Linked DNA regions of Anaeromyxobacter diazotrophicus. The protein of the gene in region 2 interacts with the protein of the main gene of each other region in a pairwise test. Links are inferred from orthologs where the notes say so. Each region holds a gene or a part of one and is shown on either strand. Other genes may lie near its edges.

What was found.
Region 1: the proteins of HWY08_RS07635 (region 2) and mtgA interact in binary tests that used the Escherichia coli proteins (3 or more experiments, as listed by UniProt). The link is inferred for Anaeromyxobacter diazotrophicus from one-to-one orthologs.

Annotation. Positions count from the first base shown.
Region 1 is NZ_BJTG01000007.1:186,524-193,463, forward strand. What follows is about bases 2,217-4,961. They hold mtgA (monofunctional biosynthetic peptidoglycan transglycosylase), read right to left. Parts: upstream 4,110-4,961; coding sequence 3,324-4,109; downstream 2,217-3,323. Other genes in these bases: HWY08_RS15305 (CgeB family protein), read right to left, coding at 2,217-2,822; HWY08_RS15310 (CC/Se motif family (seleno)protein), read right to left, coding at 2,942-3,274; HWY08_RS15320 (MFS transporter), read left to right, coding at 4,191-4,961. Outside these bases: HWY08_RS15295 (UDP-glucose dehydrogenase family protein), read left to right, coding at 1-939; HWY08_RS15300 (sugar phosphate nucleotidyltransferase), read right to left, coding at 967-1,749; more of HWY08_RS15305, read right to left, coding at 1,749-2,216; more of HWY08_RS15320, read left to right, coding at 4,962-5,375; HWY08_RS15325 (superoxide dismutase), read left to right, coding at 5,513-6,121; mutY (A/G-specific adenine glycosylase), read left to right, coding at 6,709-6,940. UniProt on the Escherichia coli protein: Peptidoglycan polymerase that catalyzes glycan chain elongation from lipid-linked precursors. May play a role in peptidoglycan assembly during cell division in collaboration with other cell division proteins.
Region 2 is NZ_BJTG01000003.1:364,815-369,744, forward strand. What follows is about bases 1,978-4,930. They hold HWY08_RS07635 (PASTA domain-containing penicillin-binding protein), read right to left. Parts: upstream 4,489-4,930; coding sequence 2,467-4,488; downstream 1,978-2,466. Other genes in these bases: HWY08_RS07630 (UDP-N-acetylmuramoyl-L-alanyl-D-glutamate--2,6-diaminopimelate ligase), read right to left, coding at 1,978-2,375; HWY08_RS22025 (FtsB/FtsL family cell division protein), read right to left, coding at 4,504-4,930. Also shown: HWY08_RS07625 (UDP-N-acetylmuramoyl-tripeptide--D-alanyl-D-alanine ligase), read right to left, coding at 1-879; more of HWY08_RS07630, read right to left, coding at 876-1,977. UniProt on the Escherichia coli protein: Essential cell division protein that catalyzes cross-linking of the peptidoglycan cell wall at the division septum. Required for localization of FtsN.

The DNA.
Region 1 (6,940 bases), on a different replicon or contig from region 2:
GTGCCGGTGGGCACGACCGACCAGGTGCGCGAGGCGATGGCGCGGCTGACCGAGGCCGAGTTCGACGTGGTCTCGAACCCCGAGTTCCTCAAGGAGGGGGCGGCCATCGACGACTTCCAGAAGCCGGACCGGGTGGTGGTGGGCACGGCCTCGGAGCGGGCGCGCAAGCTGCTGGCCGAGATCTACGCGCCGTTCGTGCGGACCGAGAAGCCCATCCTCTTCATGGACCCGCGCTCGGCCGAGCTCACCAAGTACGCGGCCAACGCCATGCTGGCGACGCGCATCTCGTTCATGAACGACATCGCGCTGCTCTGCGAGCGCATCGGCGCAGACGTGGACCAGGTGCGCAAGGGCGCCGGCGCCGACCGGCGCATCGGGTACTCCTTCCTCTTCCCCGGGGTGGGGTACGGCGGCTCCTGCTTCCCGAAGGACGTCTCGGCCCTCATCGCCGCCGGGCGCGAGACGGGGGTGGACCTCGAGATCCTGAAGGCGGTCGAGCACACCAACCGCCGGCAGAAGCGGGCGCTCGTCGACAAGGCCATGCGCCACTTCGCCGGCGCCATCGCCGGCAAGCGCTTCGCGGTGTGGGGCCTCGCCTTCAAGCCCAAGACCGACGACATGCGGGAGTCGCCGGCGGTGGAGGTCATCGAGGGGCTGCTCGGGAAGGGCGCCACCATCCGCTGCCACGACCCGGTGGCGGAGGCGGTGGCGGAGAAGCACTTCGGGGCGCGCATCTCCTACGCCGAGACCCCCTACGACTGCGTCGAGGGGGCCGACGCGCTCTTCGTCGTCACGGAGTGGAACCAGTTCCGCAAGCCCGACCTGACGCGGATCCGCCAGTCGATGCGGCTGCCGGTGGTGTTCGACGGGCGCAACATCTTCGATCCGGAGGCGATGCGGGAGGCGGGGTTCGTCTACTACGGGATCGGGCGGCGGTAGCCCCCGGCCGCGCCGCGGCCGGGCCGCTCACGGCTCCGGCGGCGCCGCCGGTTCCTCCCGCTCCGCCTCCTCGCGGACGTGGCGCGCGGCCTCCTGGCCGCGGAGGATCTGCAGGGCCTCGTGGTAGCCGTGCAGCGTGCCCACGTCCACGTACGCCTCGCCGGCCCGGAGCGCGTGCGCGTGGCCGCCGCGGCCCAGCCACGCGTTCACGAGCGTCCCGAAGTACTCGTCGCTCCGGGCGCGCTCGATCCACAGCAGGTGGAGCTGGGCCAGCACCTCCCCGGAGAGCCGGAACGCGCCCCAGATCCAGCGCGTGGAGGGGTGCTCCGCCTTCACCTCGATGGCGCGCACCTCCCCGCCGGCGCCGGTCACCACCGCGTCGAACAGGTCGGGGCGCGCCACCGGGAAGAGCAGGAAGGAGAAGTCGCCGCCGAGGCGCGCCAGCCCGTCCGCCGGGAACCAGACCGTGTCCGGCAGCCCGACCAGCACCTCCTCGTGCGGCGCGATCCAGGGCAGGGCGCGGAAGAGCGCGTCGCACAGCCCGGCCGGCCGCGGCTGCACCGTGTAGCAGACGTGGGCCGGGCCGATCTGGCCGCCGTAGTACTCGACGATGTCGCTCTTCCCGGGCGACACGACGAAGCAGAGCTTGCGCGCTCCGGCGCGGAGCATGCGCTCGACGAGGTACTCCGAGACCGCCTTGGGCCGCTCGGTCCCGTCCACGAGCTGGCTCCCCACCGGGAGCAGCTCCTTCGAGAAGGCGAGCGGCTGGATGCGGCTCCCCACGCCGGCGGCCGGGATGACGCCCCACATCAGCCGGCCCTCCCGGCGCCCTCGATGGCCGCGACGAGCTCCGCCGCGCGCCGCTCCGCCGTGTGCTGGGCGAGGACCCGCGCGCGGGCGGCGCGCCCGACGCGGGCGAGCTCCCCGGGCGGCAGGTCGACCGCGGCCAGCGCCTCCTCCGTGTCGCGGGCGACCAGGATCTCGCGCCCGGGCTCGAAGAACGCGGAGAGGCCCTCCCAGGCGTCGGAGAGCACCGGGGTGCCGCAGGCGGCCGCCTCGAACAGCCGGCCGGAGGGGCAGTAGCCCATGGCCGCCATGGGCCCGCGGGTGACGTTCACGGTCAGCGGAGAGGAGCAGTAGAAGGCGGGGTGGTCGGAGGGCGGGAGGTGCCGCACGTAGCGGATGTTGTCGCGCCAGGGGAAGTCGCGCCCGTACTGGGCGCCGCCCAGCACGAACGTGCGCTCCGGCCGCCGGCGCGCCGGCTCGACGAAGAGCTGCTCGAGCGCCGCCTGGCGGCTCGGGGCGTAGGTCCCGAGGTACGACAGGTCGGCGCGGAAGGCGGGCGCCGCGGCGGTGGGCCGGTGCACCTCCGGGTCGACGCTGCCGTAGAGCGGCACGACCCGCCGCGCCCCGAACGCCCGCGCCAGCTCGGAGAGCGCGGCGCCGCCGGTGAAGGAGAGCACCAGGTCGTAGCCGCCCAGCCCGCGCGGCCCGATGTAGTCGACCGCCTCGCCCCGCCGCGCCCGGTCGAGCGTGACCGGCGTGTCGAGGTCGTAGAAGGCGCGGACCGGCGCGCGCGACTCGAGCACGAGCTCGGCCGCGGCCGCGCCGTCCGGGCAGTAGGAGGTGACCATGGCGCAGTCGGCCTCGGCGAGCGCCCGGCGCGCGGCCGGGAGCGCGTCGCCCCAGGCCGCGTAGAGCCACAGCGCGCCCCCGGGCAGCGCGGTGAGGTCGCGGGCCGCGGCGTAGTACGGGACGTCGCGCTCGAAGAAGGTGAGGTGGTGGCCCCGCCGCGCGAGCGAGCGCGCGAGCCCTCGCCAGAGCGTCGCGTGCCCGTTGCCCCACGACGAGCTGATGGTGAGCCCGAACACGACGAGCCGCATGCGCCTCCCAGGCGAGGCGCCGCCGCGCCCCTGCACGGAAGGTAACGCGCGCCGCCCGGGACCCGCAGCCCCCGCGCTGGCGGCGTCGCCGCCGGCGTGCCGGGGCCGTCCGCCCGCGCTCAGCGGCGGGCGTCGCCGCCGGCGGAGAGCTCCCAGCCGAGCGGGTTCCAGCCCTGGAGCACGAGCCGCCGCAGGCCGAGGAACGACGCCACCCCGAGCGTCAGCGCCCGCCCGTCCGGCAGGGCCCGGGGCACGTGCACGGTGATCCCGTCCACCGTCGACTCGCGGTACGCGTCGCGCTCGGCCGCGGGCGGCGCGCCGAACCGGACGGAGGGCCGCTCCTGGAGCGGGGGCACGCCGCAGCCGCCGTGCACCACGCGGGCGAGCTCGAGCCGGACCGCCACGCCCTTCGCCAGGATGAGCTCGCGCGCCGCGGGGGTGAGGGAGATCATGGGGGAGGGTGTGGCCCGGCGGCGGGGCGGGCGCAACGCCCCCGCCGAGCTAGCCGGCGTCCTCCGGCGGCGGCTCCTCGTCGCCGGTCGATCGGTCGAGGTACCAGGCGAGCTCGCGCGCGGCGGCGGCGTGGGCGGCCTCGTCGAGCCGGCCGGCCGCGAGCATCCGGTCGAGGATGCGGCGGGCGCGCCGCGCCAGCCAGCGCGAGGGGTGGTCGAGGTCGGCGCGGCGCGGCGCGGGCAGCATGGCGGCGAGCAGCGCCGCCTGCGCGGGCGAGAGGGCGGCGGCCGGCACGCCGAAGCGCGCCCGGGCGGCGGCCTCGATCCCGAACACCCCCTCGCCCCACTCCGCCACGTTGAGGTAGAGGGCGAGGATGCGGCGCTTCGGCACCGCGCGCTCGAGCTTCACCGCCAGCACCGCCTCCTTCGCCTTGCGCCAGGCGGAGCGCTCGGTCCCGAGCCAGAGGTTCTTCGCCAGCTGCTGGGTGAGCGTGGAGGCGCCGCGGAGCGCCCGGCCGGAGCGCAGGCTGTCGTCGGCGGCCGCCTCGACCTCGGCCCAGTCGAACGCGCCGTGGCCGTAGAAGCGCGCGTCCTCGGAGACCAGCACCGCCTGCACCAGCGCGGGCGCCACGCGGTCGAGGCCGACCCAGCTCTGGTGGACCCGCAGCGTCCGGCCGTGCGCGCGCGCCTCGGCGCGGCGCTGCTCGATGACGGCGGTGGTCCGCGGGTTCTTCGTCTTCACCTCCGAGGGATCGGGCAGGACGACCCACAGCCCCGCGTAGAGCGCGAGGAGGGCGAGGGCGGAGAGAGTGACCAGCGCGGCGAGGCGTCGCACGGCGGGCACCTTAGCACCGCTCACGCTAAGCTTCGACGCGGGGGCGCGATGCGGCGGCCACGGTCCGGCGGACTTCCACGCGTGGTGTGGCTGCTCGGCTTCGCGAGCTTCGCCAACGACGTCTCGAGCGAGGCGATCTTCCCGCTCCTGCCGCTCTACCTGGCCGAGCTGGGCGGGGGCGTCGGGCTGCTCGGCCTCATCGAGGGCAGCGCCGACGCCGTCTCGAGCGGCGTCAAGGTGCTGGCGGGGCGGTGGTCCGACCGCGGGCCGCGGCGGCTCCTGGTGGTGGGCGGCTACGGGCTCCCGGCGCTGGCGCGGGCGGGCATCGCGGCCGCGCTCGCGCCCTGGCACGTCCTTTTGGCGCGCCTGACCGACCGGGTGGGGAAGGGGATCCGCTCCGGGCCGCGCGACGCGCTCCTGGCCGACGCGGTGGCGGAGGAGAGCGCGGGCCGCGCCTTCGGCGTCCAGCGCTCGCTCGACCACCTGGGGGCGGCGGTGGGGCCGCTCGTCGCCTCGGGGCTGCTCCTGGCCCTCGCGGCGCTGCCGCAGGAGCGCGCGCTGCGCGCGACCTTCGCGGTCGCGGCGGCGCTGGGGCTGGTGGCGCCGGCGCTGGTGCTGCTCGGGTTGCGGCCGGGGGGGAGCTCGACCTCGACCGCGACCGCGACCGGCAAACGCAACGCGAACGCGGACGCGGCGGACAGGCCGCTCTCGGGGGCGTTCTGGAGGTACCTCGCCTGCGCGGCGATCTTCGCGCTCGCGAACTCCTCCGACGCCTTCCTGCTCCGGAAGGCGCACGACGTGGGGTACACGGCGGCGCAGGTGCCGCTGCTCTGGTTCGGGCACCACCTCGTGAAGGCGCTGGCGGGGGCGCCGGGCGGCGCGCTCTCGGACCGGCTGCCGCGCGCCTGGGTGGTCGCGGGGGGATGGGTCGCCTACGGGCTCGCCTACCTCGGCTTCTCGGCGGCGAACGCCCGCTGGCAGGTGGCGGCGCTCTTCGGGTTCTACGCGCTCTACCACGGCCTGGCCGAGGCCGCGGAGCGCGCGCTCGTGGCCGACGCGGCGGATCGCGGCGCGCGCGGCCGGGCCTACGGGTGGTATCACGGGGTCACCGGCGCGGTGGCGCTCCCGGCGAGCGTGCTGACGGGCTGGCTGTGGAGCACGCGAGGCGCGGGCGAAGCGCTGGCCACCTCCGGGGCGCTGGCGCTCCTGGCTGCGGGGGTGCTCACCCTGAGTGCATGGGGCGGGCGCCTCGGGAGGGCCGCCTGACCGCGGCGGCCGCGGCTCGCGGCTCCGCGGACCCAAGCCCTTTTGGTTCCTTGATCCACCCGGGGCGTGCCGGTAAGCCCCGCGCAATCCGAAACGGTGAAGCTTTCTCGAGCGGCCAGTCAGGCCAGGAGGCAGTGATGGCGGACGTGAAGAAGTACGCGGAGCACGACTTCTCGAAGGTGCGCGGGCTCACCGGCATCTCCGACAACCAGATCGCCGAGCACCTCAAGCTCTACGCGGGCTACGTGAAGCGCACCAACACGCTCACCGAGAAGCTCTTCGCCCTGTGCGGCGACGGGAAGGCCTCGGGCGCCGACCCGGTCTACGCCGAGCTCACCCGCCGCATGGGGTTCGAGTACAACGGCATGGTCCTGCACGAGTACTACTTCGGGAACCTCACCGGCGGCGCGCAGGCCGAGCCGCCGGCGGGCGGCAAGCTCCGCAAGGCCATCGAGGCCTCGTTCGGCGGCAAGTACGAGACCTGGCTGGCCGACTTCCGCGCGGTGGCGACCATGCCGGGCGTGGGCTGGGCCATCCTGTACCAGGACCCGAACACCGGCTGGCTGTCGAACCACTGGATCACCCTGCACAACGACGGCAACCCGGCGGGCTTCAAGCCGATCCTGGTGATGGACGGCTGGGAGCACGCCTTCATGCGCGACTACCAGGCCACGGAGCGCGCCAAGTACGTCGACGCGTTCTTCAAGAACGTGAACTGGCAGACCTGCGAGAGCCGGCTGAAGTAGCGCGCACCCGCCCACGCTGACAGTGACACGCGGCCCGGGTCATGCGGCCCGGGCCGTCGTGTCTCCGGAGTCCAAAGTTCGCGGTCGAAGGTCGCGGTCGAAGGTCGCGGTCGAGGTCGAGGTCGAGGTCGCGGTCGCCCACCGGGTGCCGCTCCCCTCGCCCCGCGCAGCCAGGGAGAGGGGTGGGGGAGAGGGGCCTCTCATCCACGCTTCATTCACGGTCGGGGGCGCCATGCGCAACCCAGCCGCCCCGCGCCCGCGCGCGCGTCGGCGCCCGTGCTCCGCGCCGCAAGGGGTGCCCCTCGGCCGGAACGCGCACCTCGGTTCCCGCGACGCGGCTGCGGAACCTTGATCCGCGCCGCCTGCGCGGCGCGGATCTTCGAGCAGTCCTCGCCGCGGTCGGTGTCCACTCGGCGCGTTCCGGCGAACGTGGCGCCCGCGGCGGCGCTTCGCAATGGCGCCTCGTGCGCGCGCGGGCGCGGGGCGGCGCGTCCGGGGCGCGCGTGAGCGACGAGGTGGCCCCGGGACTCGGGTTGCGGTCGAGTTCGCGGTCGAGTTCGCGGTCGCGGTAGATCGTGGTGCTCCCGATGCCCGTCCTCCCCTCCGCCCGCCGCTCCGCCCTCCGCCGCCGACTCCTCGCCTGGTGGGACGCGGGGCACCGCGAGCTGCCCTGGCGCTTCCCGACGGGCGAGGCGGATCCCTACCGCGTGTGGATCTCGGAGGTCATGCTGCAGCAGACGCAGGTGGCGGCGGTGGTGCCGTACTACCTCCGCTTCCTCGAGCGCTTCCCGACGCTCGAGGCGCTCGCCGAGGCGTCCG
Region 2 (4,930 bases):
GTGCAGCCCCACCAGCGGCAGCGCGACCAGGACCTCCTTCTGCCCGAGGCCGAGCGTGAAGCGCAGGCCGGCCGGCCCGTGCTCGAGGACCTCGAGCACCACCACGTCGCCGCGGTGGCCCCGGCCGGCGGCGAAGGTGATGAGGGAGCGGCCGGAGGCCTGCGCCCGCTTCAGCATGCGCGGGTCGTCGGCGTTGGCGACCGCCACGCCCCCGCGCGGCAGCGCGAAGTAGAGCTCGGCCTTGGCGTCGGCGACCCCCTCGACGTCCCCGCCGAAGTGCTCCACGTGCGCGGCGCCGGCCATGGTGACGACGCCCACCTGCGGCTCGGCCATGGCGGCCAGGCGCGCCACCTCGCCGGGGTGGTTCATCCCCATCTCGATCACCGCCCGCTGGTGCTCCGGCGCGAGGCCGAGCAGCGTGAGCGGCACGCCGATCTCGTTGTTGAGGTTGCCCTCCGTCTTGAGGGCCGGGCCGCGGGTGCGCAGCACGAGCCCGATCATCTCGCGGGTGGTGGTCTTCCCGTTCGAGCCGGTGACGCCCACCACCGGGATGGCGAAGCGGCGGCGGTGGTAGCGGGCGAGGAGCGCCAGCGCCTCCAGCGAGTCGCGGACGGCGAGCAGCGGGAGCGCCAGCGCCGCGGCGGGCAGGGAGGCGAGGCGGCCCTCCTCGACCACGGCGCAGGCGGCCCCGGCGGCGCGCGCCTGCGGGAGGAAGTCGTGCCCGTCGAAGCGCTCGCCCCGGAGCGCGACGAAGCAGGCGCCCGGCCCGAGCTGGCGCGTGTCGGTGGTGACGCCCTGGACTTCCGGCGGAGGCGGCCCGACGAAGCGGCCGCCCGCGGCGGAGGCGAGCTCGTAGCGGGTGAAGCGTGGTCCGTTCATGGCGTGGCGCCGAGCCCCCGGCGCGCCTCCTCGCGATCGTCGAAGTGGCGGCGCTCGCCGCCGATGAGCTGGTAGTCCTCGTGGCCCTTGCCGGCGATGAGCACGGCGTCGCCGGGCCGGGCGGCGGCGAGCGCGAGCGCGATCGCCTCCCGGCGGTCGGGGACGACGAGGTAACCGCGCGCCCCGGCCGCCGCCTCGGCGCCGGTGAGGCGGCGCGCCCCGGCCCGCTCCAGCCCCGGCACGATCTCGGCCAGGATGTCCTCGGGCCGCTCGCCGCGCGGGTTGTCGCTCGTCGCGACCGCGAGCTCGGCGCCGCGGCCGGCCACCTCGCCCATGAGCGGGCGCTTGCCGCGGTCGCGGTCGCCGCCGCAGCCGAACACCACCACGAGGCGCCGGGGCGCGAGCGCCCGCAGCGCGGCGATCGCGCGCGCCAGGGCGTCGTCGGTGTGGGCGTAGTCGACGAAGGCGTGCACGCCCCGGCCGCTGACGCGCTCGAGCCGGCCGGGCGCGCCGGGGCAGGCGGCGAGGCCGCGGCCCACCGCCTCGAGCGGCAGCCCGGCCGCGAGGGCGAGGCCGGCGGCGCACAGGAGGTTCTCGAGGTTGTGCGCGCCGACGAGCGGGGAGGCGAGGTCGAGCTCGCCGGCGGGGGTCGCGAGCCGCGCCGAGAGGCCCCCGAGGCCGAAGCGCGCCCCGGCCGCGCCGAGCTCGGCGCCGGGCGCGCCGTAGCGCCAGACGCGGGCGGTCCCGCCGCGCGCGAGCTCGCTCGCGAGCCGCTGGCCGTAGGCGTCCGCGCCGTTCAGCACCGCCGTCCCGCCCGGCGCGAGGTGCTCGGTGAAGAGCCGGCGCTTGGCCTGGAAGTACCCCTCCATGTCGCCGTGGTAGTCGAGGTGGTCGCGGGTGAGGTTCGTGAAGCCGGCCGCGCGGAAGGTGAGGCCCGCGGCGCGCTCCTGGGCGAGCGCGTGCGACGAGACCTCCAGGAGCGCGAGGCGCGCCCCGGCGTCGCGGGCGGTGGCGAGCGTCTCGGCCACCTCGGTCGACTCCGGGGTGGTGTGGCTGGCGGGGCGCTCCCCGCCCGGCCAGCGGTGCGTCACGGTGCCGAGCACCGCGCTCGGGACGCCGGCCGCCCGGGCGCACGCCTCCACCAGGTAGGTGACGGTGGTCTTCCCGTTCGTGCCGGTGACGCCGACGAGCTCGAGCGCCTCCCCGGGCCGGCCGAAGAAGTTCATGGCCGCGAGGGCCATGGCGCGGCGGGTGCTGGGGACGAGCAGGAGCCGCGCCGGCGCGCAGGCGACCTCGCGCTCGGCCACCACCGCCGCCGCGCCCCGGCGCGCCGCCTCGGCGGCGAAGTCGTGCCCGTCGGCCGCGACCCCGCGCAGGGCGAAGAAGAGCGCCCCCGGCCGGACCGCGCGCGAGTCGCCCGTCACGAGCGCGATCGGCGGATCGCCCTCGAGCGCCCCCCGCGCTCCCGTCCCCTCGATCACCTTGGAAAGGCGCATCTCGCTCCGGCCCGGCGCGATTCTACGGCGAGCCGCCCCGGGCAGAAAGGTTTGAGGATACGGGATCGGAGCCGGGGCCAGGGACCGCCCGTCAGCTCCGCGGCGGGGCGAGGACGAGGCGCACCCGTGCCCCCCGGTCGACGACCTGCCCGGGCCGGGGGGACTGGCCGGTGACGCGCCCCGAGCCGGTCACCTCGCCGGTGAGCTCGGCCTCCTCCAGCCGCCGCAGGGCGACGCGGGCCGGCAGCCCGGCCAGCGCGGGGACCGCCACGCCCCCCTCGCCGTCCGCGCGCGCGGCCGTCTCCTCGATGGCCGCGCCCGGGGAGGGCTCGTCCGCCGGGGTGGACCGCCGCGCCGGGGCCGGGTCGGGCGCCGCCGGGGCCCCGGCCGCCGCGAGCTCGTCCGCCTCCCCGGAGGGCGGCACCCCCATCGACTTGAGCGCGTGCTCGACCACCTCGCGGAAGACCGGGGCGGCCACCTCGCCGCCGTAGACGTCCCCGCGCGGCTCGTCCACGAAGACGCCCACCGCCAGGCGCGGCGCCTCGGCGGGCGCGAAGCCCACGAACGAGCTGAAGCGCTTGTCGACCGAGTAGCGGTGGGTGAGGGGGTCGGCCTTCTGCGCCGTGCCGGTCTTGCCCGCCACCCGCCACCCGGGGATGCGCGCCCGCTTGCCGGTGCCGTCCGCGTCGCTCACCACGCCCTCGAGCCAGCGCGAGAGCTGGAGGGCGGTCTCGCGGGAGACCGCGCGGCGGATGGGGGTGGGGTCGTTGCGGGAGAGCACCGCGCCGGTCCCGGCGTCGACCACCCGCCGCACCAGGATCGGCTTCATGAGCGTGCCGCCGTTCGCGACCGCCGCCACCGCGGCGGTGATCTGGAGCGGCGTGGCGGCGACGCCCTGCCCGAAGCTCATGGTGGCGAGCGTGATCTCCGCCTTCGGGAAGGGCACCGCGCCGCGCGGCTCGCCGGGGATCTCGGTGCCGGTCCGCTCGCCGAAGCCGAAGGCGAGCAGGGTCTGCCGGAGCCGCTCCCGGCCCAGCCGCGCGCCGATCTTGGCCGCCCCGACGTTGGAGCTGGCGGCGAGGATGCGGGCGGCGCTGGCGCGGCCGAGGCCCTTGTGGTCGTGGATGACGTGGCCGCCGATGCGGTAGGCGCCCTGCTCGCAGTCGATGGTGTCGGTGGGCATGAGCACGCCCGACTCGAGCGCGCCCGCCACGGTGAAGATCTTGAAGGTCGAGCCGGGCTCGAAGGTGTCGAGCACCGCCTTGTTGCGGAGCAGGCCGCCCTTGCGCGGGAGGTTCGGGTTGAAGCCGGGCGCCTGGGCCAGCGCCAGCACCTCGCCGGTGCGCGGGTCGATCGCCACCAGGATCCCGGAGGCGGCGCGCGCCTGCGCCACCGCCTTGCCGAGCGCCTGCTCGGCCACGAGCTGCAGGCCGCCGTCGAGGGCGAGCTCGACCTGCGCCCCGGCCAGGAGCGCCTCGGGCGCGGGCGCCTCCGTCAGCACCGAGCGGCCGCGCGCGTCGCGCACCGAGGCCACGCGCGCACCGTCGCCCTGCAGCGCCTCGTCGTAGGCCTTCTCGATCCCCTCCAGCCCCTCGCCGTCGTCGCCGACGAAGCCGACCAGCTGCGCCGCCAGCGTCTTCGCCGGGTAGTACCGGCGCGGCTCCTGGAAGAGGGCCACCGCGTCGAGGCCGAGCGCCTGCACCGCCTTCGCCTCGTCCGGGCCGATGCGCCGCTTCAGCCACACGAACTTCGAGCCGCGCTGCGCCCGGCGGCGGAGCTGCTCCAGGTCCATCCCGAGCGCGCGCGCGAGCCGCGCCTGGTCGCCGGGCTCGAGGCGCTGCAGCGCGGCCGGGCTGGCGCCCACCGACGGCGCGTCGGCGCTGGCGGCGAGGAGCTCGCCGTTGCGGGCGGTGATCGCCCCCCGGCGCGGCGGCAGCTCGACGAAGCGTCGCCACTGGTCCTCGCCGTGGCCGCGGAGCTTGTCCGCCTGCAGGACCTGGAGGCGCACCGCCTGCGCCGCCACAGCGGCGAAGCCGCCCACGAAGAGGAGCGCCACCGCGGCGATGCGCGCGGCGATCCAGCGGACCTGCGCCGCCTCGCCCCCGGTCCGCATCCGTCGTCCCCTCCGCTACTCCGGCTGGTGCCGGGCCATCGCCTCGCCGAACGCCACCGCCTCGCGGCGCGCCTGCGCCACCCTCCGTACAGCTGGCTCCGCCGGCGCGGGGCGAAGGCTTTCCTCGCCCACCGCCCTGCCCGTCCCACCCGCCGCCACCGCCACCGCCCGACCCGCCACCACCGCCCCCGGCGCCGGCGGAGCCATCCCCAGGCGCTCGCGGGCGAGGCTCGAGAGCCTCCCCGGAGCGCGCAACGTCGCGACCTCGATCTCGAGCCGGTTCCGCTCGGCGCGCAGCGCCTCGCGCGCGCGCCGCAGCTCATCCAGCCGGTAGCCCTCGTTCGTCACCCGCGTGTGCGACCACACGTGGAACACGCCCACCCCGGCCAGCGCGGCGGCGCAGAGCGCCGCGCGCAGGACGAGCAGGACCGCGCCGCCGCGG